3 regions of the Cyclobacterium sp. L-R genome follow, and region 3 is predicted to be linked to each of the others. Evidence: riboswitches for the same ligand, from Rfam matches in the RefSeq annotation. Region 3 holds a riboswitch; each other region holds the start of a gene.
What was found. Region 3 has a riboswitch for cobalamin ahead of metE (5-methyltetrahydropteroyltriglutamate--homocysteine S-methyltransferase). Riboswitches for the same ligand answer to the same signal wherever they lie in the genome.

Region 1 (10,044 bases), on a different contig from region 3:
TCTTGATTAACTGCCAGTTAATTAGGTTGTGCTTTTCAATAAACCGATTCACCATCTCAGCTCCATTGTCCTCACTGTGGTCATCGATTAAGGTCACATTCACCAATGGAGGAAGGGTATCCGCAAAGTGAGGGAGCAATAGGCTTAGGTTATTTTCTTCATTTCTGAAAGGTACCAATAAAGTACATTGATTTAGGAAACTTTGGTCATCCGTTTCTAAAGGCCCTAGCTTTCTTGTCTGGTCATCCCAAACCCTTATCAAATACCTCAATCCCCAGAAGTAAGCTACGGAAAATAAAAAATAGAACATTGCAAGGACAAGCATTTTATGGGCATTAGAGGATTTATGGTAAATTGCACCGATGAGTAAAATTGTAAAAAATCCAGTCAAAGAAAAAATAATTTTGGGTATTGACCCTGGAACTACAGTAATGGGTTATGGTTTAATTTTGGTCAAAGGATCTAAATACAGTATAATTGAGTTTGGCGTCATTCATTTGAAAAAATACAGTGACCATGCATTGAAACTCAAAAAGATTTTTGAAAAGATAACTTATATTATAGAAACCCATAGGCCAGACTCCATGGCCTTGGAAGCACCATTTTTTGGGCAAAATGTACAGTCCATGCTTAAATTAGGAAGGGCACAAGGGGTAGCCATGGCGGCAGCCCTAGCAAAGGAGGTATCTATTACAGAATATTCTCCCAAGAAAGTGAAGCAATCGGTAACAGGCAATGGAAATGCTTCCAAAGAGCAGGTGGCTGAAATGCTTAAATCCTTGTTGAACTTTGAAGAGGTACCAAAATTACTGGATGCAACAGATGCTTTGGCCGTCGCATTGTGCCACCATTTTCATGATGGAAGAATTCAGACCAAAGGGAGAAGTGGTGGCTGGAAGTCATTCATTACTGAAAATCCTGATCGAATTAAAAAATAATTTTTCCCCATTAAATTAGAATTCTAGTCCATAATTGATAAATTAGTAAAGAACTAAACCCATATAGCTATGAAAAAAACGGTATTGGAATGTGAACACTGTTTGACTGATTTTATCAGCCAATTGAATGAATTACGTGATTTGATTCAGGAAGGACAAAGTCATGGAATGAATGATGCCATACGCGCCAAATTAATCGTAAGTTTTGAAAAATCCCATGATGCTGCTTTAGAAACCATAGCCTCATATTTCAAATCACAAGGCAAAGCACCTTTTTCTGGCTCTAGAGACCTAACCGTAGAAGCATTTCATGCTGATCTAATAGATGATGGACAAGGCTGGCTGGACATGATCATTCACAGAATAAAATACAATCCACTCTATCCGGGTGATTATTTGGGTTCTCTTTCTGAAAACATCGTCAAAAAATACCTGGGCTTTTTGGAGGGATTCGAAAGGAACATGGAAAAAAAACTGGATAGCTGAGTGATTTAGCCCCATTCAATTTTTTTTATTTTTTTTTCAAACCCTTGTAGCACAACAGCAAAAAATTTCGTCTTGGCTGAGAATAGTAAAATAAATCATTCAGAAATTATCCTTTTACCTTTTCCCAATATGCCATGAAAACAAAATTACACCCTCATTTTATTTTAGGGATGCAGTTTATGCTCTCCCTAATGATGGTCTTGGTGCTTCCATCCTGTGAAGATCAAATTGAGACCACCTATACCTATCAAACACAGGTACCTGTTTTTATAGAGGTAAACTCGTTTAGGGAAGCTGACATTGTCATTGAACCGGGCATACCACTGGATCAGCCGGGAAAAATTTACATTTATGGTGATTACCTTTTTATCTCAGAACCCGGGGAAGGCATCCATTTACTTGATAATTCAGATCCATCGAACCCTCAAAACCTAAATTTCATCAATATCCCTGGCACAGGGGACATGGCTATCAATGAAAACATTTTGTATGCCGACAATTATATTGACTTATTGGCCTTTGATATCTCGAACCCTGAAAACATTCAGTTGGTAAAAAGGGAAAAAGATGTTTTTCCTAACCTCTATTCCAATGAAGAAACAGGTACCATTATGACTTATAAGGACACCGTCATTACCTCCACTGAGTCAAATATGCGCTGGAATAGTTGGGGAAGACCTACTTTTAGGACGGACATGATGACATTTGAGTCTGTTTCATACGCCAAATCTGATGGTGGGCAGAGCTATGGACAAGGTGGATCCATGGCGAGATTCACCCTTTTAGGTGGGCACCTCTATACAGTGGACAACAATAGCATGAGGATTTTTAATGTAGAAAAGCCTATGGACCCCAAATACCTCAGCGATATAAACTTAGGTTGGGGTATAGAAACAATCTTTCCATTTAAAGGAAACCTTTTTATTGGTTCTATGTCGGGCATGCACATTTATGATGCCAGCAACCCTGCAGAACCTAGGGAAATGGCTGTTTATTCTCACATAACCTCTTGTGATCCGGTGGTAGTCAATGATGATTATGCCTTCGTGACCTTGAGAAGTGCGGCCATTTGCCAAAATGGAGCCAATGAACTACATGTATTGGACATTAAAGACCTTAACTCCCCTACCCTATTGAAGGCTTATCCTATGGACAATCCACATGGCCTGGGACTTTCAGGGGATTACCTTTACTTGGCAGAAGGAGATCAAGGATTAAAGAGTTTCAATGTTTCAGATGTAATGGAGATCACAAACAACCAGTTGGAACATCTTAAAAACCTCGTTTCCATAGACATTATTCCCGGACCGAAATCGCTTATTGTTATAGGGCCTGATGGGGTTTGTCAATTTGATTACTCTGATCCGGAGAAACTTAAAAAATTAAGCTGTATTAATGTTTCCAACGATTAGATGAAAAATCTTTTGTTACTTTTCCTAGCAGCATTCATTTGGTCCTGTCCCCTGATCAGCAAGGGGCAGGATTTAACCTTTGTAAACCATTCCGAATTGGGTCTGCTTACAGGTTCTGATAACTTTGGACCCCGAAACAATTTCACCTTTCAAACTTTCAATGGTTTTCAACTCACCCGCAGACATGCTGTTGGCTTCGTGACGGGACTGGACCAGTATGCAAACTATTCTGTCCTTCCCTTAGCTTTAGGTTGGCGAGGAGTTTTAAATCCTCAAAACAAATGGCAGATGTATGGAGCTGGGGAATTAGGTTATGGTTCTGCCGTTTTTGAAAGAGAAGAAGTAAATGAGTGGGGCCAACACAATTGGCGCAAAGGAGGCGTGATGGGACAAGTAACTATTGGCTTCAGATACAAAACCAAAAAGGCCAATTTCTGGACCTTAAGTGTTTCATTGAAGCGACAGATCGGTTATTTTTATACTGGCAACCCCTCCAGACTATCCCCAAATCGTAACCGACCCGAAGATTGGAACTACTTTGAAGTAGACAAAGTCACCTTCAATAATCTTGTCTATAGAATTGGGTATTGGTTTTAAAAGGTATACAATCAATTCCATTTTCTTTGGCAACTGATCAAACTATTTCGATTAATTGAATGTCTTTCCAAGCCTTTATTCAACCCACTTCTATGTTGCTTTCCTAATTTCCGAGAACATTTTTTTCATGAAAGAGTTTTTTTTTAACTTCAGAGCATGAACCTGAAGGGGAAATGGGCTCTGCTGGAGAGCAACCTATTAGCAATAAGGTTCATGACGGAGAATATACTTCCAGGCCCCTTTAAATAGGGGATGTTTTAATCTTTATAATTCTTTGTCTTTTGATAGCTTAAAAAAATAGCGAAACCACTATTCAATCCAATGATTAAGTGGTTTCGCTACAAATTATAGTAGGTAGGTAAGTCAATTTAGCTTTAACAGCTAAACCTGAAAAACTTAGAGCACTTAAGGGAAATAAAATCCATTTGGCCCTCTGCCTACAGCTGTCTGATCGATAAGATCTCCCTGGGCATTGATACGCATCACCGTACCATTGCCTTGCCAGCCATTGTGCTCTCCGATATACAAGGTTTGCGTGTCGTTATCAAAACCCAAACCATAAAAGTTACTTCCGGAATAAAAATCCGCATCCACAACCGAAGCAGAAGCTATGGACAGTTTCACTACCACATCTTCCGTAGTCTGATTGCTAATGACAAACAATTCACCACTATTATTGATGGTGAAATTACCATTGTAAATGCTATTGCTCACAGGAAATTCAAGGGTCTCTACCACTTCAAAGGTAGCTGAATTCAGCTTGTGTAGATAGATCTTCTCACTGTCGTTGGCATAGAGGTAATGACTTCCCTGAAATTCAAAAAAGAAAAATGGCGTTCCATCTACATCTACAGTTTTCTCTACCTCATCCTCTCCAACTTCTATCACAGCTATGGTTCCCAGTTGACAAGCTACCAATACTCTGTCCCCAACAAAAGCAAGCCCCTCAGGCCTAGAAGGTGTAGGGATTTTATAGGCAATCTCCCCTCCTGTTACATTCTCAACAACAGCCACAAAAGATTCGGTGTTGCTCCAAGTGGCATCATAAGGTCCCCAATCACTAATGTACAATTTACCATCAGCCTTAACCATACTCCGGCTATTTACCAGGTCATTATTGACTGCCCCCACAGAAATAAAATCTGCAGATTGAACCACTTCTACTTTTCCGGTATTGGCTACCAGGTAAGTATAGTCTTCATAGCTAATCAAATCCTGAAGCAACCCCGCAAAAGGTCTGGTATTAATGTTTTCAAAAACATTGGCTTCTGCCTCTGCTGTATTTTTATCAAAATGGTAAACTTCACCATCGTTGGCACCAAATGCCCCTTCATTGATTATCAGCACACCATTTTCATAGGCCCCCTGAGGAATTTCAACTGGATCCGTCCCGCAGGATACCAAAAGGGCAAACAAAAACAACTTACAGGCTAACTGCATTTTTTTCATAACACTACATTTAAATTAAATTGAAAATTTCTTCCAGGCATGGATCTCAGGCGAACCACCTGATAATCCACATTGAAAATGTTATTTGTATGTAATCCCAGATTCCCTTTTAGTTTTCCTTTCCAATCGAAGGCAAAAGTGAACCCCATATCCCACAAGTTGTAAGAAGCCAAAAGGGTTTGGTTATCCGTGGTCACATACCTTTCACTTGTCCATTGCTGTTGAATGTAGATCTTGTAGGGGCCATTTTGAAGGTTTCCTTGGGTACGAACTTTATGCTTTGGAACATAGGGCAATTGCTTTCCTTGACTAAGGGGATTTCCTTGATCTCCAGATTGATTGATTGCGCTATTCATACTGTAGTCCACGTTCAATCCCCAGCTATTTCGACCTTGCTTGAATTGACCTTTAAAAAAATACTCAAGTCCCTGATTGACTACTGAACGTACATTCTCCGCCTGCCAATACGTGCTATTTGGCAACCATAAAATCCAATCATCTACACCCATATGAAAATAGGTAAGCCTTTTTTCGATACTAAATGCGGATAATTTGGCCTTGCTGGTAAGTCCAATTTCTTTACTAAGACTTTTCTCAGGAATCAAATCAGGATTGCCACCCGGCACCCACAACCTATCGTTTAAAGTAGGGATTTTAAAGCTTCTCGACAGGTTACTTATTAGTTGCCAATTCCACCTTTTTGAAGTGAGAAAAGCCCATTCCACACCCAAGGAAGGAGTAAAAGGCGCTGCTTCTCCTTCATGGATTAGCTGCCTGAGTTGCATGGAAATTCCCAAGTTTTGCCATGGTTTGAAATTGGTGGCCTGATACAATTCTAACCGTTGTTCCTGACTGTCGTAGGTTGCCAACTGCCCTTTGATATGGGAATATCGTATGCCAGCTAGGGTCTGCCATTTTTGAGAGAAAGAGTAATCCAATGAAGTACCTAGCAAAAACAAGCGGGTTTGGTTTCTATCTGTATTAAAAACCATCACATCACTGGATATCCCAGTATTAGCGGCCCAAGTAAAATTTTCGCCTGTAAAGGCATAATCTATCACAGTCCTGACGCTGCGGTCTTCTTGCACATCACTTACTGCTGAACCCAACAAAGGTTGTATTTGCCTGTCATTGGAATTGATCCATAGGTTGGCATTTAAAGTCTGTTTCCGGCTTATTTTAAAAGCAATATCCTGCACCAAACCAATTTGCGAAACCCTGGCATGAGCCTGCCGTTTTTCTGGGGTACCGGGGCTTGCCCAATCCTTATAGGTGAAATTATTTGCTGTATAATTTCTATAGACATTGGTTCGGAAGGCAAATTTTTCAGCTTCCTGACGGTAGCTCACCTGCTGGTGCCAGCGACCAAAACTGCCCAAAAGTGTCCCTATTTTCAATTCATTGCCGGTATTGAAATCCAGATCAGAAGACATATGAACAGATCCACCAATGGCATCAGTACCGTACAAAGCCCCTGAGCTACCATAATGAATATTCACTTCATCAAAGCCACCTATCGGGAAAATCGAATAATCAGCCTGCCCTAATGAAGGGCTATTCACTGGCAATCCATTCCAAAACAAGGCATTGTGTCCGGCTGAAGTGCCGCGCATACTTAGGGAAGCTAACATCCCCGATCCGTACTGTCTTAAAAACAAGCCAGTCTCCTGCTGTAAAACCTCCCCCAGTGAATATCCGGACAATTGGTCTAACCTGTCCGAATCAAGGGTTCTTACATATTGACCGAAAGCATACTTTCTTAAAGCAGCGGCATGCACTTCCACCTTGGCAAGCTCCAAAGTATCTTGTCGGAAGACCCTTGCGGAATCAGGTTCGCTCTGCCAACCCGTTATAAAGAAAACCAAACAAGCAATTAATGACATCCTCTTTCTTTTTATTAAGTATCCATGATTTTACACATTTCGGAATAAATAGAGAATGGAATAATAACTGTTGGACAAGCCAAAATAACCTTTGAGGCGCATCTGGCTTGGGTACCAATATTCAATAAATGAAAATATTGAAAACAGCTAAAACTTTCTTCTCAGCTTTTCTCCCGAAAGCCATGAATGGTAAGATTTTAATGGCAGGTCTCCTGACTTCCCAAGGTAAATCCGCCTTCTCACCCCAAATGGGACAATGGCAAAGGATGGATTTCCATTTTCTTTATTGCTACAAAGATTGGGTTACAGTTGCGGGGACAGTTTCGGTTTCACACCGAATTCCCTATTAATCCCGAGGGCCTGGTTAAGGATCGGGAACCATAAATCGGCACAAACATACGGCAAAAACTCTATTCAAAAAACTTTTGATAAAATTAAGCTGTTGGAAATGGACGCTGCAATGGTTTACTTTGAGCTGAAAATCAAATCCTGTTTATTCATTTTTATTAAGAAATGACTGTTATCCGTCTATTAATTTTTGTTTTATTAATTCTTCCGGCATGCCAGCAAGCCAGTCAAGAAGGCACTATGGATGCCCTGGAAGAAGTCCCCTTAATGCACGCAAAAGGTTTTTCACTTTTCCGCGGGGAAAATTATCATATAATTGAAATTGTCCAACAGGAAGGTGAAAACCAACGCTTTTTGGTTTATGATTCACAAAAAGAAATTGATTTTCTTGACATCCCCATTGATGCAAAAATTGTTTCAGGCAGCCATAAAATAATATTGTCTGCCACCCCACAAGTTGCTCATTTGGATTACCTCAATGCTGAAGTAAGTCTAATGGCATTCCCGGATCTTGACCTAATAACTTCTGAAAAAGTCAGAAAAAGAATCAATGACAACAAAGTCATCGACTTGGGAAAAGGACCGACCTGGGATTTAGAAAAAATCATCGACCTTCAACCAGACTGGGTCATGGTTTCAGGATTTGGAGAAACCTCTAAAATGGTAGAGCGATTGAAATCAGCAAAAATACCGGTTATTGTCAACAAGGAATACCAGGAAAAGCACCCTTTGGGAAGGGCCGAATGGATTAAAGTAACTGGGATATTGTTGGGAAAACAGGAAGAGGCCTCAGCAGTATATTCAAAAATAGCCACCAATTATAAAGCTGCTCAAGAACGCGCCAGCCTTGTTGCTGCTGAAGAAAAACCTTCTGTTCTCTCAGGCTCCATGTACAAAGACATTTGGTATGCACCTGCTAAAGACAGTTGGGGCGCTAAGATCATAGCAGATGCGGCAGGACAATACCTTTTTGACAGTATGGAAGGAACCGGAAGTTTGACTTTAAACTATGAGTTTGTTTTGGACAAGGCCAGCCAAGCAGATTATTGGATAGGGGCAGCCGATTATGCCACTTTGGGCAGTATGGTTGCTCAAAACCCCAAGTACAGTGACTTTGAGGCTTACAAAAAGAAAAATGTATATACCTACACGCTGGGCAAAGGGGAAACCGGTGGATTTAGGTATTTTGAAGAGGGATACCTGCGGCCAGATTTGGTGCTTTTGGACATGATCAAAATTCTCCATCCTGAAAAGGCGGTGGACCATCAATTTAGGTATTTCCAAAAATTAGAGGATTAGGCATATGACTCACCGCGTTAAATTTACTTTTTGTCTGATTTTAATGGTCCTACTGTGGCTATTAAATCTAAGTCTTGGTTCCCTGTCTATTCCGGTAGTCTCCTTTTTGGAAAGACTGGTGGGAATTCCTTTCCCTAGGGAGAGTTGGGAAATAATTGTTATGGACTACAGGATCCCCAAATCGTTTACTGCGATATTGGCTGGAATAGGACTTTCGGTGAGTGGCTTGCAGATGCAGACATTCTTTAGAAATCCTCTGGCGGGACCCTTCGTATTAGGCATCAGCTCTGGAGCAGGCCTAGGGGTGGCCTTATTGTCTATGGCAGGAACGGCCTTTGGTTGGCAAATTTTGTCCGGCACACCCAATTATTGGGCAGCCATCATCGCCTCAAGTGCTGGGGCTATCGGCGTATTGGTATTGATGGGACTAGCAGCGTGGAAAGTAAAAGACAGCATGACTTTGTTGATTGTAGGCTTGATGTTTGGAAGTGCCGCATCTTCCATCGTTACCCTATTGTCTTATTTCAGCTCTGCTGAAGAATTGAAAATGTTTACCCTATGGTCCATGGGCAATCTTGGAAATACAGGTTGGCCTGAACTGGGAATGTTATCAGGAGCTATATTTATAGGTCTGTCATTGGTAATATTTTCCGTGAAATCATATAATGCCATGCTTTTGGGAGAGGCTTATGCCAAAAGCATGGGTATAAATTTCCAAAAATTGCAGTGGATAATGATTGTCAGTACGGGTATATTAACCGGAGGTATTACCGCTTTTTGCGGGCCAATTGCCTTTATTGGTATTGCCGTTCCCCACCTTGCCAGACTTCTATTTAAGACCAATGACCACAGGGTATTGTTTCCTGCAACCGCTCTGCTAGGGATTTTGGTATTGTTGGCATGCGACACCTTAAGTCAATTGCCTGGCTATGCCTCCAGCCTACCAATCAATGCAGTAACCACTGCATTTGGTGCACCCTTAATCATCTGGTTAATTATGAAAAGGAATTTTAGTGAGGCATTTTAATTATTGACGCAATGGAGATCCATCAAAATAGCCACAGACAAGCTAAGCCTTGCATCCATGCAAAAAATTTGGTATTAGGATATGTCGTAGAACAGCAGGTCAACACCATAGCAAATGATATTTCCTTTGATTTATATAATGGAGAATTAACCTGCATGATGGGGCCCAATGGAGTTGGGAAATCCACTCTATTGAAAGCCATTATGAACCAAAACCCGCCATTAAAAGGTGATATATGGTTGGATAAGAAAGAAATCCGGCTAATGAATGAGCAAGACAGGGCTAAAAACATTGCTGTTGTGTTAACAGAGAAAATCCGTTCTGGCCTTATGACTGTTCGGGAGCTCGTAGCGCTAGGCCGAACACCTCATACAGGATGGTTGGGGCACTTAAGTAAGGCTGACAATAAAATTGTTAATCAAGTATTGGAAATGACCCATCTTGAAGTGATAGCTCAAAAGAAATTGTCCGAACTGAGCGATGGACAAAGGCAAACAGCTATGATAGGCAGAGCCCTGGCGCAAGACAGTAGTATTATGATCTTGGACGAGCCCACCGCTCACCTGGACCTCACCAATCGTTTCGAAATAATGTATTTGCTAAAA
Region 2 (10,044 bases), on a different contig from region 3:
TGATGGAGACCTTCAGACTCATTGGAGCAGCTTGTCTGAGGATAAAAATGCCTGGTTGGTTTTGCGTTTTCCGGGAGCTACGGAAGTTATAAAAGTGGAAATAAATTTCGCTCCAACCGCTGTTCCCAATGAGACAATATACCTGCAATATTTACTAAATGGAGATTGGAAAACTTTCCATAAGGTGGAAAATAATAGGGCAAAAAAAATAGAAATTCAACTGAAAAAACCTCAGCTAATTGACCGAGTTCGGCTGGCTGCTCAGGATCAAAAAGCGATGGAAATAAGTGAAGTGCTTTTGCTTGGCCAACAATATTCGGATGAAAGTGGCTTGGAAAACAAACCCATTCTTGTCAATCAAAGTGGTTACAATCTATACCGAAGCAAACGTTTTACTGCTCCCGGAATTTCTGATGAAACCCCTTTTTCTATTGTAAATGTCAAAACTGGAAAGGCCCAATTCTCAGGAAAAGTTAAAGGAGAGAAAGGAGATTTTTCAGCTTTCAACCCGCTAACTGAAGATGAGTTTTTGGTCCGAGTTAAGGAACTCGAATCCTTTCCATTTAGGATCGGACCTAATTGGATGGAGAGAGTTACCTATCGAAACATGATCGATTTTATGTTGGGCGCGAGGCATTATACAGGTACGGTTAAAGATATTCGGCGCATCAGTTTTGCCTGGAGGGATGGGGATTTTTTCAATTGGTCCATGCAAAGTTTAGTGGCCATGTACCTGAGCAATCCGGAAGCATACGAGCGCATGGAAAGAAAAGGACAATATGTTTCCAACGAGAGCTTTGCTGACAATTACAAAGGACTTTGGGGAAAGTTGGAACCTTTTGCACCGGAAACACCAGATATCATCCAGCTCATCCATTGGGATGCAGATGTGAAAATTAGCCAAAAACTGGATCATGAAATGCAAAAGGCAGAGTTAGCACATTTCTTATATGCCTGGCCTTATTTAAAGCAATGGCTACCGCAACAAAACTTCGATATTGTTTACCAATATGTGAAAGACAATTGGGAAAAAGAGACTGTTTCTGAGCACTCCCTTTCACAGTACAATTTAAGTAAGGAGCACGATTTACTTTCCTTGAAGACCCAATTGGGAACGACAAAAGGGGAGATGCCTCCAGGGTTTTCTGTCATTCCAAATTTGATGCTGTATGAAGTCGCCTTACGGGAAGGTGATGCAGCTGCTGAGAAATTCTTTGTGGCCGCTTATAGACAGTTGGATTGGATGATTAATAATTTGGATTGGTCAGATCCCCTGACCACCAAAGGGCAAAGGATGTCCGAGCACATGACCATGCGGGCCTTTGCTTATTTTTACCAGCAATTTCCAGAAAGGGCACCTGAAGGTATTACTGAAAAAGTCAAGGAATGGGCACAGTTGATGTTGGACCGTTCAGACAATCTATGGGATTTCAGAAAATACAGTGTCGAAGAATGGACGCCTCCCGGCTGGAATGAAACCGGAAATATTTTAGGATTCCCTGCAGCAGTTTTTGCAGCAAATGGAATTTTGGAGGATAAGACTTTAATTAATGATTTGGAAATGTTGGCTTGGTCTCATTTTGAGAATTCCTTTGGACGCAATCCAACAGGTAGACAGTTTTCTTACAAAGGGCCTGAAGAAGTAGAGGGCGTAGACCTGGGCTGGTACAGCAGGCATAGAGGAGGGATAGGTTTATTGGATGAGGTCCAGTTTGTATTTGATGGCTCTCCAAAATCTTTCCACTATCCCAATTTCCCCGAGGCAGGGGATTTGGGTTGGACAGAAGGCTGGGTACAGTTCAATACTGCATTTAATTTGAGTATGGCCTATATGGCCAATTACTACACGGATATTGCACTGGAGAAAAAAGGTAAAGGAAAATACATTGTTGCCCTCACTGCCCCACTTAATTTTGATTATAAGACCATAGAAAGCGTTTCGCTCAAAATTTCCAATCAATCTGGAGACAGCATGATGGTCCAACTAAAGGAAGATCAACCATTAGGGGTAAAATTAATAGGCGGAATTGAATTTACTGGAGATGCCATTCTTTTCGAAAACCAGAAGCTACCGTTTGGAAAGGAAGATACCCTTACCCTTAGTTATGGTTATGGGTTTTTTCAGCGGAGCCTGGTTTTGTCGGTTGCAGATTTTAACTAAATCCGAGATAATACATAGCGCTTTCCATACCCTTTGGACAGATTCGGTAATGAAATTGGGCCAGGTTCTACCAGCCGAATTTCATTATTTCAGCTAATTCTGTGAAGCTTAACATTGCTTTTAACCCGGATTATGTAATAGGCTTTCTCCGTCCTGACAATTGTCAGGGGTGAAGCCTGTCCCGTGTTTACGGGAAGTGTTGCAATCGCAAGACAATCGGTCGTGTTTGGAGATTTTAGCATAGCACCGCTATGGTGTTGAAAACAGCAACGAAGTGGCTGATTTTGAAGCGATTTCAGCATGTAATAGAATGTCTATTGCATATTTCGGGTTTAAGTAGCTTTTGAGAGTGTAATTTTTGTATTCAGGGGAGAAGGTCCTGGTAAAAACGATGAAAGCAGTATGATTTTGGCGGTATTGTTGTATTTTTTCTTCAACAATGCTGACAAAATCTCTCCCATTCTGATTAGTTTTAAAACTTTAAACAATAAAACCCGAAATCTCCAAAATGAGCTTTAACCTAAAAATTCGAATTGCCCTTAATGTTTTCCTTTTTATTGGCTTGATCTCCCCAAGCTTACTTTGGGCACAGCAGGATGGCTTTATTCTTTTGGAAGGTACTGTAAAGGAAAAAGCCAGAGAGAATATAGATACTAATTCTCCTCAAAAAACACCTGAATTAAAGGCATTGATTATGGCAGCTGAGGAGGCCTTAAGTAGCGGTCCATTTTCAGTCATACATAAAAAGCAATTGCCTCCAAGTGGAGATATCCATGATTACACCAGTATGGGGCCTTATTGGTGGCCTGATCCCGAAAAAGAGGATGGACTACCCTATATCAGGAGAGATGGAGAAATTAATCCTGAGTACTTTGATTATAAGGATAAAGAGGAGATGGGTAAATTACTCAATTCCTTAAAAGTGTTAAGTCAGGCATTTTATTTTACTGGCAATGAAAAATATGCTGCTCAAGCTATCCATTTAGCGAATGCTTGGTTTTTAGATCCCGATACCAAAATGAATCCCAACCTAAATTTTGCCCAGCGGATTCCCGGAAGAACGGAAGGAAGGGGAATAGGTATTATTGATACCAGAAAGATGGCAGAATTACCGGATCAATTTAGGATGCTCTCAAGTTCCACCCATTGGAATACCTCATTTGAGGAAGGTATGAAATTTTGGCTGACGAAATATGTATCATGGCTTGTAAATAGCAAACACGGTAAGGATGAAGCCGTACATGGCAATAACCATACAACTTGGTATTTTGCTCAAATTATTCCCTTGACTTTGTATTTGGGACAGACAGATAGAGCAGATAGTTTGGCAAAAGCTGGGCTTCCTTTGATAATGGAAGAAATGATTGAGAAGGATGGAAGCCAACCTGCAGAGTTGGCAAGAACTCGTTCCTGGGATTATAGTAGCATGAACCTGTTGGCGATTATGTATTATGCCATGGCATGTGAAAAAGTAGGTATAGATCTCTGGAATAGGGAGAGTGAAAAAGGAGGAAGCATACAGAAGGCTTTGGACTTTTTAAATGCCTATACAGGCAAAAAGCTAGAATGGCCCTATGAGCAAATAAAAGAAAGGGATTTGTCGAGAATAAAGGAGCAGCTTAATATTGCTGCTTACAAGTACCTAGACAAAAGTTATAAAAAAGACGCTGATCAAATGATTAGCCTGAACCCTGAGTTTAGCTATTGGGATCTGGTAAGTTTTAAGCAGATTCGGAAATAGGAAATTTGAATGGAGATTGGTTAATTCTATTCCATCGGATTTCCATTGCTATAACTTGACTAACAATACTTATATCGGGGTCTGATCCCCATTTAATTTAGCTCAAAAAAAAGGAGGTTGCCCCAAAATCGAGACAACCTCCTTGATAATTGATCATTATTACAAATTAAGGTCGGTGATGCCTGAGACTTCAGTTGACACTTCACCAAGCCATCCTCCTGCGGCAAGTGTTCCGTTATAAACTTTTATAAAATCTACCCCGTGGAGCTTAACAGCATTGCCTTCACTGTCATGTGCCCAGCTGATGTCAATTTGAGCAGCTTCATTGTTATTAGACTGATTGTCTGCATAACCCCAATCAAAAGAAGGGTTTGTCCAGAATGTTCCTGTGCCTGATTGGTCAAAGATTTTTGTTGGAAGTAGGGTTCCTGTGAAAGAAATACTATCCGCTTCCCATCCTGGAAAATAGCTTTGACTATTAAATGAATTCTTTGGTACAAATCCTGATTGTCCCTGATTGTCCTTCCATGAGATGTAGTTTTGTTCATTTGGATTGGTTGGCTCCGATTCAGGTCGGTAGTAAGTGACTTCGTAGTTTTTGATCGCTTCAGGGTTGCTGTGTTCCGAACCATAGATCTCATACCATTCGTCATCTGGTAGCCCATTTCTGTTCACATCCTCAGACACCATGATGATGCCCGGTTCCGCCCAACTGCTATAGGCATTGCCTTTTACCAAAAAGTCATTGCCTTCACCATTGACGATCGTATGGTCAAAGCCCATAGTAACATAACCTCCAAAACTTCCCAAGCTGATCAATGAGTTGTGAGTTAGGGCCTTTTCGGCAGTTTTCAATACGCTATCCGCAGGTATGCCTTCTGACCAAATAGGAAGCTTGTTGATTTGCTGACCAGGGGCTGGCTTAAATTCAAATAACCTTGTTAGGTTATTCGTGTACACTGCATCATTAATGGTAATGGTAACTTGTTCAGTTCTTACGCCAAATTCATTTTTGGCCTTGAGCTGTAATAGATGTTCTCCAGCTTTTGCAAAAACATAAGTAAGGTCTTTCGTATTTGCTAGTACCTTGCCGTCGTAAAGCCACTCATAACTGGCATCTGCATCGAGTTTTACCACCGCTTCTACCTTAAACCAGCTCATTTTGTCAAATACGAATCCTCCCTCAGGAAAATTGAATGAGATCACTGGTGCTGAAGCATCAAAATTGATCGTTCTGCCATCAGCGAAAACAAAAGACAATTGTCCCGAAATTTGAGCTAAAGCAATAATATTTGATCCTTCCTTTGCTAGCTGATTTTGAGCTGAAATTCCCAGATCTACATCATCAATAACCCAGTTACCACCTTCTCCAATGCCTATTTCTGGCATGCTATCAGGATATTCTCCGGCTGCTTTCCCAGAGTCTTGGTTGTCAATCCACCAATTTCCATTATCGCCGATTTCAATGAATGAAGGCGAATCATTGACACTCATAATAGTTCCATCACTTAATTCTATGCTGTAGGAACCACTATTGTCTTCGTAATTTTTAATGTACAATCGATTATTAAGGGCATCCAATAAACTCTCATATTGAGCCATTTGTTCTTTAAGGCTGTCAACATCTTTTCGTAAATCCTCAAGATCATCTTTTAGACAGGATGTTAATAGGGTGATAAATAGGAGGCCTGGTAATAGTTTTTTCATCTGTTTAGATTTTAGTTAATAGTTAGTATTTATTTGGGTTTTTGAATACAAATGCGATTTGGGCTGGAATGTCACCAGTTACTTGTTCGAAAAGCAGTGAATCAGCTTTGAGGTTGTAGCCATATAGCTTGCCGGGAGATACATAGTCTCCGGCATCTGTGATGTAAATGTTTCCAGAGTATGGATCTACTGCCAGACCATAAGGCATTTTGATCTTGTCTACTAATTCTTGGGAAATAAAGGGCTGGGAGAGGAGTTCCCTGGTTTGAGTGTTGATCATCGCATAGTCAACCTTAAAATCTCCCAAAGAATAGTCAAATGCTGAACCGATCACATAAGCAGTATCTCCACTGATAGTAAGGTTGGAACAAGGGATGTCAAACTTGTCAATTACTTGGTCTAATTGGGTGTCTATGACAAATAGGTTGGAAGGGGTATTGTAATAATCACCCCTTGAGCTGACATAAATATTCCCTTTTCCATCTGCCTTCACTCGGTGCAGGTTAATGCCAACTTCTATTCTTTTGATGACCTTATATGAATCCAGATCAATGACTGAAATGGTGCTTTCATACTGGGGAGGACTATAGCCTCCAGAATTAGCAATGTATAGTTTACCATTGGAAACAGCCATTTCCTCAGGTTGCCTACCGACCTCTATTTTACTAATTAAATCAAAATTGATTGAGTCATATATGGCTATGAATCCGTTTGGCTTATCATTTCCCAAGGAAACCTCCCCATCATAGGCACTCACATAGACAAATCCCCCATCAAAAGTTACATAGCGGCAATTCTTCACTTCTAAAACGGCTATACGTTCTGTAGTCTCAGCATCCATCACTTCCACTTTATTGGAGGCATTGATTACAGCATAAAGTTTGGATCCATATAGGCCTAAATCATTACCTACATCTCCTAAGCCAAGGGTTGAGCTTGGGTTTGCTGTGCCATATAGATTCCTGGTATATAGCCCTGTTTGGTAATCGTAATAATCCAATGAAGCCTTGTTCATATTCATATTTCCTTCGTTAAGCAGATAAAATCCGGCAATATAGGAGGCTTCTTGCTCAGGTAGCTTGTCCTCGTCAGGTAAGGGAATGAAATCATCTTCCCTACAACTCGATAGAGTAGATAGAATAAGTAGGAATAAGAGGTAGTAAAATGCGTATTTCATAATTTAATAGGAGATATTGAATTTTAGTCGATAGTTTCTTCCGGGCATTGGAAAGTTTAAAACCACATCGTAATACTGGTTAAACAGGTTGTTTGTCTCCAAACCCATAGCGTATTGATACTTGCCAAAACGATTTTTATAGGTTAATCCCAGGTCGCTGGTGTACCAGGGTTGGACATAGTTGACAGGTAAATTTGCTTTTTGGCTATAGCGTTCACCGGTATAGATGAAGCTGAAATTGGCTTGCCAGTTCTGATAGCTGGCTGATGAGGTAATTGTTCCACTATGAACTGGCGTATTAGGGATCTGGTCTCCATACACTGTGCTGGAGGACGTAATATCTATTGCCTTCTGGAAGGTGTAACCCATTCCTATTTCGAGTGATACGTTTGCTATTTCTTTAATGCCACGTAGTTTGGTTTCAAGTCCTTTAACTTCTACCTCACCCAAGTTCATCATTGTCCACCGAAAGAGATTGGCAGATGGCATGGCCACAATTTTGTCTTTAACTTGGTTGTAATACCCGTCTACTTGAATGGTAAAAGCTTCTAAAATATGGTTGGGTTTGGCCCGCCAGGTGGCTCCTATATTGTATTGGGTTGTGAATTCTGGTCGTAAAAAGGTGTTTCCTACGAAAGTGTAATAGAGGTCATTGAAGGTAGGCATCCGAAAAGACTCCTTGTAAAAGGCCCTAATGCGGAAATTCTCATTTAAGGTAAAAGGCTGATAGGAAACTGATATTACAGGGTTGAAAACTTGTTGGTCGCTTCCTTTTTGGTAAAACTTTACTTGATCATTTACATAAGCAGCTAAAAGGTTTGCTTGTATTTCTAATCTGTCTCGATGAATGGCGCTGGATAGGGCGAAGTAATAAGAAGATCTGCTAGGATAAGTGAATCGGTATAGGTTGGCATCCAGAGTATTGAAGGAATAGTCTGCCGCGAGGGATACATCCCACCAAGCGTTTAGCATGTATTGATTGACTACAGAGGTGTAGAATTCCTTTTGATAATATCGATTGTCCAGAGCTCCTTCAATCGTTTGATAATTAGGGTCTATGTAGCGATTGTAATCACTGCTGTACTTCATATTGACCATCAGTTCATGTTTGTCAAAAAATGACGTGTGCAACATGCCCTGGACAAAGAAATTTTTGTCCCAAAGACGCTGATAATGACTGAATATATTGGCCACAACAGCTCCAGGAAGTCCCCGCTCTGATTCGAAATAATAGCCTTTCAGAGATGCTTTACCTCCTGATTTGAAAGCCTGATGTAAAGTGATTTCAGCCCTGAAGGATTCAATATCACCGTTTAGTCGGGTAGCAGTGGTGTCGTAGCCATTCTCTTTTCGGTACCGGTATTTATATTTCCCATTGGCGGTAATGTATTCTGTATTGAAAGCCAGAGAAAGCCCTTCATTAATCCGGCGCTGATAAAGCAGGGATGGGTTGATCAAGCCAAAGGATCCTGTTTTGAATGAGATTTTAGCATGCTCTTGTTCTTCCTTTTCTAACACTGGGATTTTGCTCTGCATGAAGAGCGTGTTGGAGGCAAAGAAACCTAGAGCAGGCTGGAATATATTTGACTTTTGACCATTGAAAAGCTCCAAAGCCTCAATATTGTCCAAGGAGAATTTACCCAGATCTACCTGCCCATTTTGAGCATTTTTGATGACTACTCCATCGTAGAAAACACTGGTGTGGGCACTACCCATGCTTCGGACGTTGATGGTTTTCAGTCCGCCAATTCCTCCATAATCCTTTAACTGAACTCCTGAGAAATACCTGATGGCATCAGCTACGGAAAAACTATTTAATTCCTCTAGGTCCTTACCTCTAATTGCCTGTACGGGCATTGGAGAGTGCAAACGGGATTGGTATTTTTCAGATTGGACAGTTACTCCCTCAATATCGTAAACCACGGTTGTGTCCCTTGGCTGCGGATAATTTTGGCCATACTTCTCCTGTGCTTGGCATAGGCAAGCAAAAAAGAGTAAAGCGCACAAAAGAAGAATCGCCTCCTGCTTAGGAAGCCACTTGTAAATGATCATTAAAACTATTTGTCTAAAGGCAAATAGCTTTCAACGAAACCAACTGAAATCAAAATCTTGCGTTGCAAGACGAATTTTGTTTTCAAGCTTCAATCCCCGAAAGCTTTCAATTAAATATCGTATTGGCAAGTATTCTGACTTACTCACTATTTTCCGACCTTCCCCTCTGATTATACAGAAAGTGATCATTAAAATTTGGAAATAGCTTAATGAGATTACAGCTGCGGGACAGTTCCGGATTCACACCGGATTCCAATTTAATTTCTCTAGGACAATATCCATGAGGAAACCATTACGGCGGCGAAGATAGTATTCTATTTTCGATAAAAAAATTTCTTTTTAGACTAAAAAAGCTACTATTGATACAGGTCCTTAGTTAATGGTTCAATTATACAGTCGGGTAAGGTATGAAGTAGGTTTGCTGGGAGGCTTTTAAGTTTCCCTGCAATGAACCTCTTTTTTTAAGCAATTTGTACTTTGTACTAATGCTTTGTGTTAATTGTTAGACCTTTTAAATGGGGGTTTGGATTATTTTTCATAGCTTATAGGCTAAAAATTCACGAAAGGCGTTATTATAAGGTGAAAAAGTAACTTTAACAGGCTTCTTAGTTCTACATTTTAGGTATAAATGTAGGATTGAAAACCTAGTTAGGGGTATAGGTCTGAGATGCTTTAGTCTAGAGAATTAGTTTGTTTTAATGAGAAATTGATAACGTTTATTGTATTGATTAGAATGTTTTTATATGCCTATACTTGATTTTAAGACAATTTTTTTTAGTTATATTATAGTTAATATAGTTAATATAATATTAATTGTTTCTTTATATTTTCAGGTAAAAAAACGGTTTCCTGGTATTTCTTTAGTATTGCTTAGTTTTTCAATGCTTACAATTGGAAATATTTCAATATTCTTGCGAGGTAATATTCCTGATTGGCTATCTATACCTGTGGCCAATACCTTAATCGTTTCTTCTACTGTTGTGTTATTAATTGGATTAGAGAAATTTGTTAAGTTAAAAGGACCCCAAATTCAAAATTATTTATTGATACTTGTTTTTTTTCTTGGACACATTTATTTCGCTTTTTTTTATCCCGATTTATACATTAGAAAAATAAATTTTGCATTGGCTTTTGTGCTAATAAGTTTTCAAGTAGCTTATTTAATGTTAATAAGGACTCCGGTAGCTATGCGAGGGGTTACCAATG
Region 3 (10,044 bases):
TGAACAGGTTTACAAAATTTAGAAACTGGTGTTGTTTAGTTATGCTATGCTTCCTGATAGGATCCGTAGTTCCAGAAGCTTTGGCTCAAAGTAGGCGAGTCACAGGTAAAGTCACTTCTCAGGGAGATGGCTTAGGTATTCCCGGAGTAAATGTACTTATTCAGGGAGGTCAGTCAGGTACTGCCACTGATGTAAATGGAGAATATTCCATAACTGTTGCTGATAACAACACGGTTTTGGTGTTTTCATTTATAGGTTTCGAACCAATTAATGAACTGGTAGGCAACCGTTCTGTTATTAATGTGCAGCTAAGGGAAGATGCTTCAGAGATGAATGAAGTTGTTGTCACTGCCCTCGGAATTAAAAGGGAAGAAATTTCTCTAGGCTATTCCATAGAACGTGTGGGTGGCGAAGAAATGACTAGAGTGGCTCAGGAAAGTTTTCTTAATGCCATGGCAGGAAAAGTAGCCGGTGCTACCATCAGTACCACAGGTGGTACGGGTTCATCGGTAAGTATGGTAATTAGAGGGGCTACCTCATTAAATACCGACAACCAGCCGCTCTTTGTAGTAGATGGTGTTCCTATCGCCAACACGCTTAATAATGTGTCTTCGGTTGGCTCCGAAAACAGGGTCGATTATGGAAATGCCATTTCGGGTCTTAACCCTGATGACATTGCTGACATTTCCATCCTGAAAGGGCCAAGTGCCGCAGCGCTATATGGATCTCGTGCAGGAAATGGAGTAGTGCTTATTACCACCAAAGGAGGGAATGTAGACCGACTAACAGTGAATGTAAGTACCAATACTGTTTTTGATGTGCCTTACAAATACCTTAAATGGCACAGTAAATTTGGAGCAGGACAATATTCTGCTATTCCTGTAGATATTAGTGGAAACCCTTTGACCAACCCATTTGGAAGTTTGGTTCAAGAGAACGTAAATGCTGCCTTTGGTGCAGAATTGGATAAAGGTTACGAGCAAGTGCAATGGAACAGCCCTTTGGATGAAAATGGTAATCCCATAGCGATGCCTTTGGTTTCCTATCCTGACAATGTTAAAAACTTTGTGCAAACAGGTATCACATCTTCCAATAGCTTTTCAGTTGCCAATAGCAATGATGTCATGAACTATAGAATCTCTTATTCCAATATGAGGAATAAGGGTATTATACCGAATTCAGATTTATTCAGGAATACCTTAAATATCAACTCCAACCTTAAGGTAAGTGATAAGTTGAATTTCAGTACCAATATTGATGTGAGTCGAAACAATTCCAATAATAGGCCTGCTGGTGAACGAGGTACCAACCCTTTACAATGGGCTTATGAAACCTCTCCCCATGTCAATATTTTGGACTTAAAGGACTATTGGCTTCCAGGTCAGGAAGGATTGGAGCAAAAAACCATGGATGCCGGTGGAGAAGTTAGGGTAACAGATAACCCTTATTTCCTTGCCAATGAAGTTAACAATAGCTTCAAAAGAGACAGGGTGTTTGGGAATGTAAAAGCGGATTGGCAGATTTCACCTTCCTTTAACTTCTTTGCACGTTATTCCTTGGACTTATATAATGAAACCAGAGAGAGTAAAATAGGTAGGAGTTACAGCCAGGAACCAGAAGGTGCCTATGGTATCACAGAGCTTCATGGCTTGGAAACCAACGCAGATTTCCTACTTACCTATAATAAGGATGTAAATGATTTTGGAATTACACTTTCAGGTGGTGGTAACATTAGGTACCAAAATGGAAGTAATTTATTCGCAGGTTCCAAATCCGGTGTGGGCTTGATTACACCTGGGGTTTATACACTTAGCAATATAGCCCCTGATAATATTCAATACGGCAATAGTAGCTTTGAGAGAGGAATTCACAGTTTATATGGATTGGCAAACTTCTCCTATAAGGACATGCTATATTTGGATCTAACGGCTAGAAATGACTGGTCCAGTACATTGCCTGCAGCAGATCCTTACTTTTATCCATCTGCAGCGCTGAGCGTATTGGTCAGTGAAATGCTTGATTTACCTGAGCCTTTTAGCTTGGTGAAATTGAGAGGTGGATATGCTTCTGTAGGTAATGATGCTAGTCCATACAACTTGTTAGGTACATTGTATAATGCTGGAGCATGGGGCAATATACCAAGGTTATCATTGCGTAGTGGTTTATTGAATCCTACCCTGAAACCTGAAATTGCTACTTCATACGAAGGTGGAATTGATTTACATCTTTTCAATGATCGAGTTAGATTTAGTGGAACCTACTATAAAGTACAGAATGAAAACCAAATCCTTAGCATAGGTTTACCGCCATCTACAGGGTATACCTCAAAAAATATCAATGCTGGTCTTTTACAAAGTGAGGGTGTTGAACTAACCCTTGGATCGGACATCATCAGAAACAATAATTGGAATTGGACTGTGGACCTTAACCTGACTAGGAACAGGACCAAAATTATTGAATTGGCTGATAATATGCCGTATTATACCTTATGGGAAGATGCCAGAGGGGGTTCATGGACTTATGTAGGAGAAGAGATTGGGGATATTTATGATGCGGAAGTTGTGACTGTAAAAGATCCTGAGTCACCCTATTTTGGGTACCCAATTTTGGATCAAACCGGAAAATGGCAAAGCATTGATGCTGTGAGTTCAAGAAATAAGATTGGAAATTTCAATCCTAAATTTATTCTTGGAATGCAGACCTCCTTGTCTTATAAAAACTTTCATTTGAACATGACATTTGACTGGAGAAATGGTGGTGATTTTGTGTCCCAAACTTACAGATTCGGTGAAGAACATGGCAGGTCATCTGTATTCTTGGATAAGCTGATCAATCCAGGAGAATTGGAAGGAGAAGCTCTGAAGAATTATCTTGTAAACAATCAGGAATCAATGGTTTTGATTAATGGCAATAACTTTCCATTGGTTGGTGGGCCGACTCCAGAATACGGAAGTTATCCATTCACATATGGACCATTTACTTTGCCACATGGAGGAGTATTTATTCCTGGGGTTTATGCTACAGAATTTGACGAGAATGGAAACCCTACAGCTTATGCTGAAAACCTAGGCGAAAACATTGGTCAGCCAGGAGGAACTTTAACCTTGCCTTATGCGGGCAGTACAGCTTGGAGTTTTGCAAGGGCATTCTTATATGATGCCTCTTTTGTGAAGTTGAGAGAGGTTTCTCTAGGTTATGATGTACCACAGAACTTTGCGAAATCACTAAAAATGCAAAATCTTAGCTTCTCGGTTTATAGCAGGAATATTATTCTCTGGACAGCAGCAAAAATCAATATAGATCCAGAGATGGCGTTTCAACCATCAGGAGGCACACAAGCAGGGACCCAATTTAAACAGGGAATAGAAAGATGGAATGTGATGCCTTGGGTTATGCCAATTGGGTTTAAAGTAAATGCTACTTTTTAAGTGTTAGTTTTCAACTGATAAACGAAATTACTATGATTATCAAAAATAAATTAATTTTCGGTTGGGCGCTTTTATTGCTGTGTACATTTTCCTGTAAGGAAGATCTCATAGAGATGAATATTAACCCAAATGGAGCAAGCCCTGAATCGGCCAATCCCAACCTGGTGCTTTCAACAGTGTTGACCGAGGCAGGCAAAACTGTGTTGAATCTTGGGTATCAAGACATTGCAGGAGTGATGCAACATACTCAAAAGGATGGATGGTCAGGATCACACAATTCCTATGACTGGAACAGAAGCAATAGTTGGTCTGGCTATTATGCTATCCTTAGAAACAACCAATTTGTTTATGACAGGGCTGTAGAGCTGGATCAAGAACTTCATCAGGGAGTCACTTTGGTGATTCGCGGAATGATGTTCGGACTTATTACTGATCTTTGGGGAGACGCACCTTATTCTCAAGCACTCAAAGGTGCTGAAGGAACTCCTGAAGCTACTTTTCCTTCCTTTGATACTCAGGAGGAAATTTATAGAGGAATACTTGGGGAACTAGAGACTGCCAATCAATTGCTTTCTCAGCCAAAAGGATCTTACAATAGCTCTATTGAAGGGGCAGATGTTTACTTTGGTGGTAATCCTGAAAAATGGAGGAAGATGGCCAATTCCTTAAAACTTAGGTTTTACATGAGATTGTCGGAAAAGTTGCCTGATTTTGCCAAGCAAGGTATTGAAACTATACTAGCCGATCCAGGGACATATCCCATCATCACCAGTACCGGGGATGATGCTACCATGTCTTTTAATACAGAGAGTGAAGCAAGTAGCTGGCCTAAAAATACCAAATTTGATGTTGATGCAAGCAACTATAGGAGGTTAAAAATGTGCCAAACTCTGGTAGAAGCCATGAGGGTAAATAATGACCCAAGGCTTGGAGTTTGGGCCAACCCGGTAGAAATACCTTTGGTAGTTGATGCCAGTTTGCCTGCAGGAACAGACGTAATACAAGATGGAAAAAGGTACCTTTCTCCAGATGTGTTGGAAAGTAGAAATGTAGCGCTTGAAGACATCAGCCAGAATCCTGATTATGTTGGAATTCCTCCGGGTATCGCGGGCTCACAGGTATACAACCTTAGCCCAGATGCCAATCAGGCTTCATTTAACCCCCATGTTTCCTGGCTTAATGATCGATACAGGGAACCCAATGGTCCTTTGCTAAAAGCCAGACTAATTACAGCAACAGAGGTTAATTTTATTTTGGCTGAGGCCGCACTGAAAGGTTGGGCTGTTGGAGGAACTGCTGAAGAGTATTACAATAAAGCCATTCAGGCTTCATTTACTAGTTGGGGAATTTCTGGTCAGGTAGAAAATTACCTGCAACAGGAAAGTGTTAAATTCGATGGTACATTAAAACAACTGATGGAGCAAAAGTGGGTGTCCTCTTGGACCGCTGCTGCAGAGGCTTGGTTTGATTACCGAAGAACTGGCTATCCTGAATTGGAGGCCGGACCTTATACCATACGATCTGTTTTGCCTGTTCGTTTTTATTATATGGTAGAAGAACGAAATCTTAATGGAGCCAATTCGGAAGAAGCCATGAACCGTTTGGAAACAACCAATTTTTCTGAAGTAGACGGAGCCAATAGTGCTTGGTCCAAGCCTTGGGTAATTCAAGGTACTGGGAAACCTTGGTAGTGAGGTGATTTAAATTTATCATAATAAGGGGCTTTTCGAAAGGGGAGCCCCTTTTTTAGCTCTTAGGAGCCAATAACTTCTGCATAATTTCAGTTAAATTGCAAAAAAATACTCAAACTTATGAAATTCCTCAATTCAGAGATTTTTAAATGTTTACTCTTCGTTTTGATGCTAGTGGCATTTGGTTCCTGCACAAAAAATGTTTCTATAACGAGATTAATGCCAGCAGAGATTAATATACCGAATCAGGTGCAGCGTTTACTCATTGTAGACAGGACGAAGCCTGAAAGTCAGGGAGTAGCAATAATTGAGGGACTTCTTACTGGAGAAATTCCTTTTGAAGTGAAAAATGCCATTGATGGTACCTTGGCTTCCATTCATCAGGATCTTAATACTTCTCCTAGGTATGAAATAGTGCGGGCAAGTGAAAGATTGACTGGAGGGCTCTTTTCACAAACTTTCCCTGCACCTCTTAATAGGGAAATGGTTCGAAATCTTTGCATGCGTTATGAAACTGATGCGGTATTGACTTTGGAAAAATTCAGTTCGGATTTTGTCATTACAGACAAAAGGATCACCATCAAGAAAAAAGTTGGAAAAGATGATAATGCCAAAACCATAGAAGTGCCCGGTATATTGGTGGAAGGGCTTGCTTCCGTACAGGTAGGGTTTAGATTGTATGACCCTGAAAGTGGCAATATTTTAGACCAAAGTGACCTTTCTAAAACCAACCTATGGTCGGCAGAGGCGGAGACCAAAGCCCAAGCCATGTTGTTACTGATAGAAAAAGCTCAAGCTACCAGGTATGTGGGGCAAATGGCAGGTGCAGCATATGCAAGAAGGATTGCACCGATGTACATAGACCTAAACCGTACCTTTTATGCCAAATCAAAGAAATATGCCTCTTTAGAAAAAGGCGCTCGCTTTGCGGAAGTCAATGAATGGGAAAATGCAATTCAAAGCTGGCAAGGAGGGCTTTCCCTTCCTGGAGATGATAAAACCTATGGGAAGCTTTGTTACAATATATCTTTGGGATATGAGGTACTTGGAGACTTGTTTTTGGCCAAAGATTGGGCGGCAAGGGCCTATACAGAATTTGGCTTTAAGGCCGGAAGAACCTATGCCAAAGAACTCGAACAAAGAATGATGGAAGACGAATTGCTGAAAGAACAGTTGAACACAACTTCTGATCAGTAAATATTTACCCGGATCAGGTGAAATGTAGGTTTAAAGCTACCTGACCCGGGTTAAATTTGATTTTTGCTTAATTATCGGAAGTATTCTCTATTTCCCTTAATTCTATGGCAGCTTCTACCATAAGTTTCAGTGCTTTTTCAGTTTCCTCCCATTGTCGGGTTTTTAATCCACAATCCGGATTCACCCAAAGTTGGGCTGTTGGGATTACATCTTGTGCTTTTTTTATCAAGTGTACCATTTCTTTATTGGAAGGCACTCTTGGCGCATGGATGTCATAGACACCTGGCCCAATCTCATTGGGGTATTTGAATTCTGCAAAAGCATCCAAAAGCTCCATTTGTGACCTAGAGCATTCGATGGTAATGACATCAGCATCCATGGCTGCAATACTCGGCATAATGTCGTTAAACTCCGAATAGCACATATGGGTATGGATCTGAGTAGTATCATTGACTCCTGATGAGGACAACCTAAAGGCATGGACTGCCCAGTTTAAGTAAGCTTCCCATTCTGCTTTTCGCAGAGGTAGTCCTTCTCTTATGGCTGGTTCATCTATTTGTATGATTTTTATTCCTGCTTTTTCAAGGTCATTTACCTCATCTCTGATGGCCAATGCGATCTGTTGACATGTTTGAGACCTTGGTTGATCATTGCGCACAAAAGACCATTGTAGTATAGTGACTGGACCTGTTAACATACCTTTTACCCATTTTTTGGTTAAGGATTGGGCATAAGAAGACCAGAATACTGTCATGGGTTCAGGGCGTGAAACATCTCCATAAATGATAGGTGGCTTTACGCATCGACTGCCATAACTTTGCACCCAACCAAATTGGCTGAAAGTAAATCCGGCCAGTTGCTCGCCGAAATATTCCACCATGTCATTTCTTTCATACTCACCATGTACCAGTACATCCAGCCCTATTTCCTCTTGTTTTCGGATGGTTCTTTCAGTAGCCTCTGTTAACAGATTTTGGTATGTTTTTGGGTCAATAAATCCTCTTCTAAACTGTGACCTCCAATTCCTTACTTCCTGGGTTTGTGGAAAAGAACCAATGGTGGTAGTGGGCAGGGGAGGTAATTTAAGGAGGTTTTGTTGCAATACCCTTCTGACAGAATAATGGCTATTTCTTTGATCGTCGGAAGGTGAAATGGCATCCACTTTTAGTTTCACCAATTTATTGTGGATCAATCCAGAATTTTTACGGCTAGCTATGGCTTCCTTATTCCTTTCTTGCTCAAGTAAACTTTCCTTAGTCGGCTTAGGCAAAGACAATTCCTTCAGTAGGACAAGCTCCTTTAATTTCTGCTTGGCAAAGGCCATCCATTGTTTGATCTCCGGCAATAAAACCTCTTCCCTGGTTTCGGCCTCTAGGTCATAAGGTACATGCAGTAAGGAACAGGAAGGAGCAAGCATAATTCTTTCTTGCCCTATACTCTTGATAGCCAGATTTATGGTTTTGAGGGAATTTTGAAAGTCATTTTTCCAGATATTCCTACCATCTACTAGACCCAATGAAAGGCTTAACTTTTCTGGGATATGGAATAGTACTTTTTCCAACTGATCTGCATTGCGTACCAAATCCAGATGAAGTGCACAAATAGGAAGGGACAATGCCAGTTCTGTATTTTCATTCAATCCTTCGAAATAGGTTGCTAGAAGGATTTTTAGTTCTGGGAATGCCTTTCTTATGGTTTGGTATACGGTTTGGAAAGCCTCTTTTTCCTTTTCGTTGAGATCAAGTCCTAAAAAAGGCTCATCGAATTGGACCCAATCCGCACCATTTTTTTCCAGGTCTTTTAATATTTCCAGATAAACCGGCAAGAGCTTATCAAGTAGGTCAATTTTATCAAATCCGCTTGTTTTTTCTTTTCCAAGCAACAAATATGTGACAGGGCCAATTAGTACGGGCTTACCTTTGATTCCCATACTTTTGGCTTCAATAAATTCATCTACAATCTTGCAAGAATGGTATTTAAAGTCCTGTTTTTCGGTGAACTCAGGAACCAGATAATGATAATTGGTGTCAAACCACTTGGTCATTTCCATTGCAGTAATGTCCAAACCGTCCTTCTGATAGCCTCTTGCCATTGCAAAATAGAGCTCCAGTTCAGAAACATCTTGGTTTTCAATTAGGGGGAGATACCTGTCTGGAATGGCTCCTACTGACAGAGACATGTCAAGAACCTGATCATAGAAAGAAAAGTCATTTACTGGAATAAGCTCAATTCCCAGTTGAAGCTGTGTTTTCCAGTTTTGGAAGCGGATTTCTCTTCCTGCTTGCATTAGTTTAGCACTTGAAATTTTGCCTGACCAATATTGCTCACAGGCTTTTTTGAGTTCTCTTTTGCTACCAATTCGCGGATAGCCAAGAATGTGCGTTTGCATGTTCTTTTAACTTTTAAATGAATAAAATGAGTTAAAAGCCCTTTGCGTTATTCCGGGTTGCTTTAGCGAAAAGAAGTAATGGAAGGTTTGAGAACTTACCAAAAAAGACACAACTATCCCTGGGAAAACAATTGATCTTAAAATGGTAACACCGAACCTGACTTCACACTTCAAATCGCGAAAGCATAGTCAATTCGAAATAGGCAGGTCTCCTGACTTGTAACATTTTTACCTTCCTTCCCATTCTTAATTCAAGAACAGTGGATTTGCTATGGGTAAAAACCTTTGTAGTTACTTACAGTTGCGCGACAGTTCGTGATTCTCACACGATTCCCTATTAATTCACGTTAAGTAAAACCTAATTTCGGTTGATGAGGAAATAATTAAAGAACTTATTGAGCTCAAATGTAGGTCAGATAAATTACATTTCCTGCAATAATTTTTAAAATGCCAGTAAAAAGGTAAGTGTAAATTTACACCCGGTGTAATTTATAAGGATAAACACCATCTGCATTCCATTGACAAACATATAGGTTTTTGTCTCTGTCTAAACAGACATCATGGCAATGTTTGAAGATGGGTTTTTCCTGAAACATGAGCTCTAGCTTGCCATTTTTGTAGACCGGTTCGGTACCTCCAGGGTTGGAGACGACCTTGTTGTTTTTGTCTAAAATAGTGACAAAGCCTTTGTTTAAATGCATGTTATAATTGCCTTCTTCCATTCCAAAGCAGACTCCGGAATACAAGTTTTCATCATCCAAAACAGGTCGGCTAATGTATGCCCCAGGTAAGTAATGGTCTTCCAGGTATTCGCCAGCTAATGTGAATCGCTTGAACGTATTTTTTATCCTTGCAGAACAAAGTAAGGTAGGGTTGGTAGGGTCTCTGTAATCAATGGCTACACCATGGGCTTGTTTGAATTTGTCTGGCTGGAGAAAACTGTCTCCTCCAAATTTCCGAATAAATTGCCCTGTCTTGTCATATTGCAAGATAAACTGTGAACCATAACCATCGGCCACATAAATATCCCCACTGGGACCTATGGCTGTTTCCGTTGGTCGGTAAAATGCATGTTCGGTGTATGCACCTATCTTGGATGGGTGATCCAATTCCATAAGAATTTCACCATCCATGGTACATTTTACTACTTTTCCTAAACCAGTATCTGTGATAAATAAAAATTCTTCAGCACCTTCTTCCGAGATAGACAAACCATGCGCTCCGGAAAATCCCAATGTCCATGTGTCTAAAATTTTTCCCGAAGTATCGTAAATCAGGATATTGTTTTTCGGATGGTCTGTCAACAATATTAACCTGTTGTTTTTGTCCATGACCATTT

Region 1: another riboswitch for cobalamin. It lies ahead of AC13EX_RS18400 (TonB-dependent receptor); the one in region 3 lies ahead of metE (5-methyltetrahydropteroyltriglutamate--homocysteine S-methyltransferase).
Region 2: another riboswitch for cobalamin. It lies ahead of AC13EX_RS04440 (TonB-dependent receptor); the one in region 3 lies ahead of metE (5-methyltetrahydropteroyltriglutamate--homocysteine S-methyltransferase).

Annotation. Positions count from the first base shown of each region.
Region 1 is NZ_JBSXOH010000091.1:732-10,775, reverse strand. Features, by position in the region: gene AC13EX_RS18430 (glycosyltransferase) at 1-310, opposite strand, end outside; gene ruvC (crossover junction endodeoxyribonuclease RuvC) at 363-938, shown strand; gene AC13EX_RS18420 (nucleotidyltransferase substrate binding protein) at 1,008-1,424, shown strand; gene AC13EX_RS18415 (LVIVD repeat-containing protein) at 1,559-2,836, shown strand; gene AC13EX_RS18410 (hypothetical protein) at 2,837-3,433, shown strand; gene AC13EX_RS18405 (YncE family protein) at 3,839-4,882, opposite strand; gene AC13EX_RS18400 (TonB-dependent receptor) at 4,879-6,765, opposite strand; cobalamin riboswitch at 6,951-7,163, opposite strand; gene AC13EX_RS18395 (ABC transporter substrate-binding protein) at 7,279-8,412, shown strand; gene AC13EX_RS18390 (iron chelate uptake ABC transporter family permease subunit) at 8,456-9,439, shown strand; gene AC13EX_RS18385 (ABC transporter ATP-binding protein) at 9,451-10,044, shown strand, end outside.
Region 2 is NZ_JBSXOH010000042.1:74,314-84,357, forward strand. Features, by position in the region: gene AC13EX_RS04420 (discoidin domain-containing protein) at 1-2,161, shown strand, start outside; gene AC13EX_RS04425 (alginate lyase family protein) at 2,670-3,902, shown strand; gene AC13EX_RS04430 (hypothetical protein) at 4,062-5,609, opposite strand; gene AC13EX_RS04435 (DUF5074 domain-containing protein) at 5,632-6,786, opposite strand; gene AC13EX_RS04440 (TonB-dependent receptor) at 6,790-8,838, opposite strand; cobalamin riboswitch at 8,946-9,147, opposite strand; gene AC13EX_RS04445 (hypothetical protein) at 9,582-10,044, shown strand, end outside.
Region 3 is NZ_JBSXOH010000076.1:20,665-30,708, forward strand. Features, by position in the region: gene AC13EX_RS14160 (SusC/RagA family TonB-linked outer membrane protein) at 42-3,428, shown strand; gene AC13EX_RS14165 (SusD/RagB family nutrient-binding outer membrane lipoprotein) at 3,461-5,119, shown strand; gene AC13EX_RS14170 (DUF6340 family protein) at 5,240-6,316, shown strand; gene metE (5-methyltetrahydropteroyltriglutamate--homocysteine S-methyltransferase) at 6,384-8,705, opposite strand; cobalamin riboswitch at 8,891-9,082, opposite strand; gene AC13EX_RS14180 (NHL repeat-containing protein) at 9,179-10,044, opposite strand, start outside.